One region of the Streptomyces sp. NPDC047049 genome, then DNA from elsewhere that is predicted to be linked to it. Evidence: riboswitches for the same ligand, from Rfam matches in the RefSeq annotation. Region 1 holds a riboswitch; the other holds the start of a gene.
The links. A riboswitch is a leader RNA that binds a small molecule or an ion and turns the genes downstream of it on or off. The one in region 1 is predicted to bind glycine.
Positions count from the first base shown of each region.

Region 2: it holds a riboswitch for glycine, as region 1 does, so the genes downstream of both, gcvP (aminomethyl-transferring glycine dehydrogenase) here and gcvT (glycine cleavage system aminomethyltransferase GcvT) in region 1, are expected to answer to the same signal.

Region 1 covers NZ_JBEYVM010000007.1:278,514-282,904, forward strand. Annotated here, with positions in the region: gene ABZ851_RS19235 (enhanced serine sensitivity protein SseB) at 1-423, opposite strand, end outside; gene ABZ851_RS19240 (AAA family ATPase) at 529-1,191, opposite strand; glycine riboswitch at 1,489-1,584, shown strand; gene gcvT (glycine cleavage system aminomethyltransferase GcvT) at 1,736-2,866, shown strand; gene gcvH (glycine cleavage system protein GcvH) at 2,992-3,369, shown strand; gene glyA (serine hydroxymethyltransferase) at 3,464-4,391, shown strand, end outside.
Region 2 covers NZ_JBEYVM010000016.1:171,354-175,744, reverse strand. Annotated here, with positions in the region: gene ABZ851_RS28425 (DNA polymerase IV) at 1-1,314, shown strand, start outside; gene ABZ851_RS28420 (PRC-barrel domain-containing protein) at 1,218-1,607, opposite strand; glycine riboswitch at 1,722-1,819, shown strand; gene gcvP (aminomethyl-transferring glycine dehydrogenase) at 2,007-4,391, shown strand, end outside.

The sequences.
Region 1 (4,391 bases):
CCCCTGACGCCCCTCCCGGCACAATTCGGCCACCGCGGGAGGCGGCAGCGGGACGCCGACCGCACCGTCCGGGTTGACCGCGATGCCGATGTGCGGGGGCAGCCCGCGGGCGAACTCCCGGGCCGGGGCGACGGTGAAGGGCATGTGCGAGCCGACCACTCGCAAGAACTCCTGCTCGGAGCTGTAGACCGGGACATAGGCCGCGCCGTCGAGCTCGACGGTCGGCAGATCGAGGCCGCGGGTACCGGGACCCGCGCTCTCCGGTCCGCCGCCGTTGGGCAGCGGCACCCAGACCCTGCTGCGGCCCAGCACCTCGACGATCCGGCCCCCGGCGCCCGGGTGCCCGACCGACGCGGCCAGCACCTCTTCGAGCTCGTTCGCCGGCCACGCCAGCTGCGGTATCCCCTGCTCCGGCAATGTCATGTGTATCCACCCGTTCCAAACCGCGCCATCTGGCCAAAGACCCTAGACGAGAAGGCGTGCGGAGGGACCCTCGGGGCACGGAGGCCGCGCACCCGGTCGCGGCTGTCAGCAGAAGCTGACCGTCTCCAGGGCGCTCGCCGCCCGGCGGTCGAGCAGGACGGCCGAGTCGCAGCCCTTCGGCAGCCGGGCCGACTCCGCCGCGCCGACCAGCCGGCCCACCGCCCCGCGGTGCCGCGCGAAGGCGTACCCCGACACCCCGCGCCCCCGCGACTCCTGGCCGGACAGTGCCACCTCGGGCGGCACATCGAGCAGCACCAGATGCAGCCCGCGGCCGCCGCGCACCGCCGAGCGCGCGAGCCAGCCACGCACCCACGCCAGGGTGCCGCAGTCGTGCACCACCACGCTCTCCCCCGAGCGCAGCGCACGGCCCAGCGTCAGGTAGTGGGCGGCCCGGACCAGCGGACGGTAGAGGGCGTACGGCAGCCGGCGCAGCCTGCCGTGTTCCCAGCGCTCGCGGGCGTCCTGCGAGTCGATGCGGTGCACCACGGCGCCGTGGGCGTCCAGCGGCGGTACGACCCGGTGCATCAGGGTGCTCTTGCCGCTGCCCGGCAGACCGGAGACCACCACCAGGTCACCGGCCGGGAAGCGCAGCTCGGCGGCGCCCCTCGCCCGTCCGCGGCCCCTCAGGTCCACGATTTCGGCACCACGCCCCGGCCGGACGACGGGCCGCGGCGCCCGGTCGGCCCGGGGCCCGGCGGCGGGCGGCACCCCGGGCGCAGTGACCCCGGGCGCGGCGGCCGGAGGCACGACGCCTGAAGTGGCTCCGGATGCCGCTTCACTGTGCACGCGATGTCCTCCCCGTCCGGTTCTGCTCCGGTTCGAGTCCGTCCCCTACCCGCAGAGTGTCAAGAAAAGGTAATGCCCATCAAGGCTATTGTCCGATCTGCCCACGTCATGGACGGGGCCACGGTGGGGGCTCCTCTATCGGGCGATCCCGTGCAATGATGTGGCCGCCACGTGCACATCTCGTCTCACCCGTGCACCGCCAATTCCATACCGGCCGCTTGAACCCGCGCGGGAGAGTCCCCGGCCGCCATGGCGGGGCGCCGAAGGAGCAAGTCCTCCCTTGAATCTCTCAGGCCCCTATACCGCGCAGGCGAGGCAGATCTGAAAAGCGAGCCGCAGCCCGGACCACGGGGCGGCTCCACCCAAGGTGCAAACCGGGTCCGTTCGCGGGATCCCGGTGAACCTCTCAGGTTCCGATGACAGATGGGGAGAACGTCTTGTCACCCCTGCCTGGGAGCCCAGAACCATGACTGATGCCCCCCGCCGTACCGCGCTGGACGCCACCCATCGCGCGCTCGGCGCCACCATGACCGACTTCGCCGGCTGGGACATGCCGCTGCGCTACAGCAGCGAGCGTGACGAACACGTCGCCGTCCGTACCCGCGCCGGCCTGTTCGACCTCTCCCACATGGGCGAGATCACCGTCACCGGCCCGCAGGCCGCCGACCTCCTCGACTATGCGCTGGTCGGCAACATCGGGGGCGTCAAGACCGGCCGCGCCCGCTACACCATGATCTGCGAGGCCGGGGGCGGCATCCTCGACGACCTGATCGTCTACCGCCTGGCCGACCAGGAGTACATGGTCGTCGCCAACGCCTCCAACGCCCAGGTGGTGCTGGACGCGCTGACCGCGCGGGCGGGCGGCTTCGACGCCGCGATCCGCGACGACCGGGACGCCTACGCGCTGCTCGCGGTGCAGGGCCCAAAGTCGCCCGGCATCCTCAAGAAGGTCACCGACGCCGACCTGGACGGCCTGAAGTACTACGCGGGCCTGCCCGGCACCGTCGCCGGCGTCGAGGCGCTGATCGCCCGTACCGGCTACACCGGCGAGGACGGCTTCGAGCTGTTCGTCCGGCCGGCCGACGCGGTCGCCCTCTGGGAGGCGCTGACCGAGGCCGGCAAGGACGCCGGTCTGGTGCCCTGCGGCCTGTCCTGCCGGGACACCCTGCGTCTGGAAGCGGGCATGCCGCTGTACGGGCACGAGCTGACGAGCGCGACCACCCCGTTCGACGCGGGCCTGGGCCGGGTCGTGAAGTTCGAGAAGACGACCAACAACGGCGACTTCGTCGGCCGTACCGCGCTGGCGGAGGCCGCCGAGCGCGCCGGGACGAACCCGCCGCGCAAGCTGGTCGGCCTGATCGCCACGGGCCGCCGGGTCCCGCGCGCCGGCTACCCGGTCGTCACGGCCGACGGCACGGTCATCGGTGAGGTCACCTCCGGGGCCCCCTCCCCCACCCTCGGCAAGCCGGTCGCCATCGCCTACGTCGACGCCGCCTACGCCACACCGGGCACCGAGGGTGTGTGCGTGGACATCCGTGGAAGCCATGAGCCGTACGAGGTCACCGCTCTGCCGTTCTACAAGCGGCAGAAGCAGTAGCTCACCCGCGGCGGACCCGGCAGCGGTGCGCACCCGTGCGTTTCACTGTGCAAGCCCCTCCCCCTCGGCGTCCCCAGGGGCGACCCCCTTCACGACCACACCCTCGCGTACAGGAGAATCGAGCCATGAGCAACCCCCAGCAGCTGCGCTACAGCAAGGAGCACGAGTGGCTGTCGGGCGCCGAGGAAGGCGTCTCGACGGTCGGCATCACCGAGCACGCGGCCAACGCGCTCGGCGACGTCGTCTACGTGCAGCTCCCCGAGGTCGGTGCCACGGTCGCGGCGGGCGAGACCTGCGGCGAGCTGGAGTCGACCAAGTCGGTCAGCGATCTCTACTCGCCCGTCGACGGTGAGATCACCGAGATCAACGAGGATGTCGTCAACGACCCCTCGCTGGTGAACACCGCCCCGTTCGAGGGTGGTTGGCTGTTCAAGGTGAAGATCAGCGGCGAGCCGGGCGAACTGCTCTCGGCCGACGAGTACGCCGCCTTCATCCAGAGCTGAGCCGCCGGCTCCCCTCCGCCACCGCCCCCGCGGAAGCTCCCCCGGGTTCCGTCCGGGGGACCCCCTCGCGCCCCTGACTCCCCCAGGAAGACTCATGTCGCTTCTGAACAGCTCCCTCCACGAGCTCGACCCCGATGTCGCCGCCGCCGTCGACGCCGAACTCCACCGCCAGCAGTCCACCCTCGAAATGATCGCGTCGGAGAACTTCGCCCCCGTCGCCGTCATGGAGGCCCAGGGCTCGGTCCTCACCAACAAGTACGCCGAGGGCTACCCCGGCCGCCGCTACTACGGCGGCTGCGAGCACGTCGATGTCGTCGAGCAGATCGCCATCGACCGCATCAAGGCCCTCTTCGGCGCCGAGGCCGCGAACGTCCAGCCGCACTCCGGCGCCCAGGCCAACGCCGCCGCCATGTTCGCCCTCATCAAGCCGGGCGACACCATCCTGGGCCTCAACCTCGCCCACGGCGGGCACCTGACCCACGGCATGAAGATCAACTTCAGCGGCAAGCTCTACAACGTGGTGCCCTACCACGTCGACGAGAAGACCAACCTCGTCGACATGGAAGAGGTCGAGCGCCTGGCCAAGGAGCACCGCCCCAAGCTGATCGTCGCCGGCTGGTCCGCCTACCCGCGCCAGCTCGACTTCGCCGCGTTCCGGCGCATCGCCGACGAGATCGGCGCCTACCTCATGGTCGACATGGCGCACTTCGCCGGCCTGGTCGCCGCCGGTCTGCACCCCAACCCGGTGCCGCACGCCCACGTCGTGACCACCACCACCCACAAGACCCTCGGTGGCCCCCGCGGCGGTGTGATCCTCTCCACCCAGGAGCTGGCCAAGAAGATCAACTCCGCGGTCTTCCCCGGCCAGCAGGGCGGGCCCCTGGAGCACGTCATCGCCGCCAAGGCCGTCTCCTTCAAGGTCGCCGCCTCCGACGACTTCAAGGAGCGCCAGCAGCGCACCCTCGACGGCGCCCGGATCCTCGCCGAGCGCCTGGTCCAGGACGACGTCAAGCAGCACGGCG
Region 2 (4,391 bases), on a different contig from region 1:
GTGTTCGGGGTGCGCTCCGCGATGCCCACGGCCCAGGCGCGGCGGCTGTGCCCCAACGCCGCTTATCTCACCCCGCGCTTCTCGCTGTACCGCCAGGTGAGTGAAACGGTGATGGAGCTGCTGCACGCGCTGTCGCCGCTGGTGGAGCCGCTGAGCCTGGACGAGGCCTTCGTCGACCTGGAAGCGGGAGGGGTGCCGCCGCGGACGGCCGCGGCGCGGGTCGTGGGGGAGCGACTGCGCCGCGAGATCCGGGCCGCCACGGGCCTGACCGGCTCGGTGGGGCTCGCCGGCGCCAAGATGCTGGCGAAGATCGCGTCCGAGACGGCCAAGCCGGACGGTCTGGTGGTGATCGAGCCCGGCACCGAGCGCGAGCTGCTGGGCCCGATGACGGTGCGGACGCTGCCCGGGGTGGGGCCCGCGACGGCCGAGACGCTGCGCCGGGCCGGGATCCACACCGTCGCGGAGACCGCGGAGGCCGGTGAGGCCGAGCTGGTGCGGCTGCTCGGCAAGGCGCACGGTGCCGGGCTGTACGCCATGGCGCTGGGCCGGGACGACCGGCCGGTGGTGGCCGAGCGGGACGCGAAGTCCATCTCCGTCGAGGACACCTTCGAGGTCGACCTGACCGACCGGACGCGGGTACGGAGCGAGGTGCTGCGGCTGGCCGACCGCTGCGTGGAGCGGCTGCGGGCCGCCGGGCGCTCCGGGCGGACGGTGGTCATCAAGGTGCGCAACTACGACTTCTCGACGCTGACCCGCTCCGAGACGCTCCGTGGGCCCACCGACGACCCCGCGGTGATAAGGGAGGCCGCCGTGCGGCTGCTGGAGATGGTGGACACCACGGGCGGGGTCCGGCTGCTGGGCGTGGGGGTCAGCGGCCTGGCCGACTTCACACAGGAGGATCTGTTCGCCCAGTTCGCGACGGAGCGGGAGGCGGCGGAGGCGGAGAAGGCCGCGAGAGCGGCGGCGGAGCTGTCCGGTGGCGCGGCGGCGGCGCGGGAGGCCGAGGAGGAGCGGCCGCGGCGCTGGCATCCCGGACTGGACGTGGTGCACGACGAGTACGGCGCGGGCTGGGTGCAGGGCAGTGGGGTGGGGAGGGTGACCGTGCGCTTCGAAACGCCGTGGTCCGCACCGGGGAGGGTGCGGACCTTTGCTGTGGAGGATCCGGCGCTGCGGCCGGGGGAGCCTCTGCCGCTGGTGGGCGGGGGACCGGCGGACGGTCAGTCGTCCGAGCCGGCGATCCTGCCGAAGTCCTTGTCACCGGAGCCGGGCGAGGACACCGGGTCGGATGTCGGGGAGGAGATATCCAGTCGGTAGTGGTGGTAGAGCTGAAGTTCCTGCTCAGGGGAGAGATGGCGGCCGACGCCGAAGTCCGGCGCGTCCTTGATCAGCTTGCGGTCGTAAGGAATGTGCAGTCCCTCACCGACCATCTTGCTGGGTTCGAGGGGGACGAACGCGTCCCGGCTGAAGAGTCCGGTGCGCACGGCCGCCCACTCCGGTTCCCCCGTCGCGTCGTCGAGATATACCTCGTCGATCGTGCCTATTTTGGCGCCGTTACGGTCGAACGCTTTGCGGCCGATCAGGCTCCGGGGATCGATATCGGTTTGCACGGTCCCTCCAATTGGTCGCAACTGCCCTCTGACAACAACCAAACGGCACATTTCATGCCCCGGCCACTCGAAGGATCCTTCGAGTGCCGCGCTGGTAGGCTGGCCAATGGCCGCAGACCCCGTGCGGGAGAGTCCTTTGTCGTTCGCGGCGAGGGCGCCGAAGGAGCAAATCCTCCCCGGAATCTCTCAGGCACACGTACCGCGTGGGCGAGGTCACTCTGGAAAGCAGGGCGGGCCACGGAAGGCACAGCTCCGGGACCCCTCCTCACCGACGGTGAAAGCCGGGCCGCCTCGCGCGGGCCGGTGAAGCTCTCAGGTTGAGATGACAGAGGGGGAGGCCGTCCGGGCACCCGCGCCGTGGTGCCCCTCGTAGGTCGTACGACCAGGAGGCCCCCGCAGATGACCACCAATCGCATCTCCTTGACCGAGCTGGAACGCGGCACTCCCTTCGAGCACCGGCACATCGGTCCCGACCACGAGGCGCAGGCCAAGATGCTCGCGCACATCGGGTTCGGATCGCTGGACGAGCTCACCGCCACCGCCGTGCCCGACGTGATCAAGAGCGCGGAGGCGCTCGGCCTGCCGCAGGCCCGTACCGAGGCCGAGGTGCTGCAGGAGCTGCACGGCCTCGCGGACCGTAACCAGGTGCTGGCGTCCATGATCGGACTCGGCTACTACGGCACGTTCACCCCGCCGGTGATCCTGCGCAATGTCATGGAGAACCCGGCCTGGTACACGGCCTACACCCCCTACCAGCCGGAGATCTCGCAGGGCCGCCTCGAGGCGCTGCTCAACTTCCAGACCATGGTCGCCGACCTGACCGGTCTGCCCACCTCCGGCTCCTCGCTGCTGGACGAGGGCACCGCGGCCGCCGAGGCGATGGCGCTCTCCCGCCGGGTCGGCAAGGTCAAGCAGGGCGTCTTCCTGATCGACGCCGACTGTCTGCCGCAGACCATCGCCGTGATCCAGACCCGCGCGGAGCCCACCGGCGTCGAGGTCGTGGTCGCCGACCTGTCCGAGGGCATCCCGGCCGACGTCGCCGAGCGCGGTGTGTTCGGTGTGCTGCTGCAGTACCCCGGTGCCTCCGGTGCGGTCCGTGACCCGCGCGCCGTCATCGAGCAGGCCCACGAGCTGGGCGCGGTCGTCACCGTCGCCGCCGATCTGCTCGCCCTGACACTGCTGACCTCTCCCGGTGAGCTCGGCGCGGACATCGCCGTCGGCACCACCCAGCGCTTCGGCGTCCCGATGGGCTTCGGCGGGCCGCACGCCGGCTTCATGGCCGTCCGAGAACAGTTCGCCCGCAGCCTGCCGGGCCGCCTGGTGGGCGTCTCCGTCGACGCCGACGGCAACAAGGCCTACCGCCTCGCGCTGCAGACCCGCGAGCAGCACATCCGCCGCGAGAAGGCCACCAGCAACATCTGCACCGCACAGGTGCTGCTCGCCGTCATGGCCGGTATGTACGCGGTCTACCACGGCCCCGAGGGGCTGCGGACGATCGCCCGGCGCACCCACCGCTACGCCGCGGTCCTCGCCGAGGGCCTGCGGGCCGGCGGGGTGGAGATCGTGCACGGCGCGTACTTCGACACGCTGACCGCGCGGGTGCCCGGCCGGGCCGCCGAGGTCGTCGCCGCCGCCCGCGAGGCCGGTGTCAACCTCCGGCAGGTCGACGCCGACCTCGTCGGTATCGCGTGCGACGAGACCACCGGACGTGCGCAGCTGGCCGGCGTCTGGGGCGCCTTCGGGGTGCACGGCGACGTCGAGCAGCTGGACGCGGCCGCCGCCGAAACGCTGCCGCAGGACCTGCTGCGCGGCGATGACTACCTCGCCCACCCGGTCTTCCACCAGTACCGCTCCGAGACCGCGATGCTGCGCTACCTGCGCACCCTCGCGGACAAGGACTACGCACTGGACCGCGGCATGATTCCGCTCGGCTCCTGCACCATGAAGCTGAACGCGACCACCGAGATGGAGCCGGTCACCTGGCCCGCCTTCGGGCAGCTGCACCCCTTCGCGCCGGCCGCCCAGGCCCAGGGCTACCTCACCCTGATCCAGGAGCTGGAGGAGCGGCTGGCCACCGTCACCGGCTATGACAAGGTCTCCATCCAGCCGAACGCCGGATCGCAGGGCGAGCTGGCCGGTCTGCTGGCGGTGCGTGCCTACCACCGTGCCAACGGTGACGAGCAGCGCACCGTCTGCCTGATCCCGTCCTCCGCGCACGGCACCAACGCCGCCAGCGCGGTGATGGCCGGGATGAAGGTCGTCGTCGTCAAGACCGGCGAGGACGGCGAGGTCGACGCCGACGATCTCCACGCCAAGATCGAGAAGCACCGTGACGAGCTCGCGGTCCTGATGGTCACCTACCCCTCCACCCACGGCGTGTTCGAGGAGCACATCACCCAGATCTGCGCCACGGTGCACGAGGCCGGCGGCCAGGTCTACGTCGACGGCGCCAACCTCAATGCGCTGGTCGGCCTCGCCGAGCCCGGCAAGTTCGGCGGCGATGTCTCGCACCTCAACCTGCACAAGACGTTCTGCATCCCGCACGGCGGCGGTGGCCCGGGCGTCGGTCCGGTCGGCGTACGCGCCCACCTGGCGCCGTACCTGCCCAACCACCCGCTGCAGCCCGGCGCGGGCCCTGAGACGGGCGTGGGACCGATCTCCGCGGCGCCCTGGGGCTCGGCCGGCATCCTGCCGATCTCCTGGGCGTACGTCCGGCTGATGGGCGGCGAGGGCCTCAAGCGCGCCACCCAGGTGGCGGTGCTGAGCGCCAACTACATCGCCAAG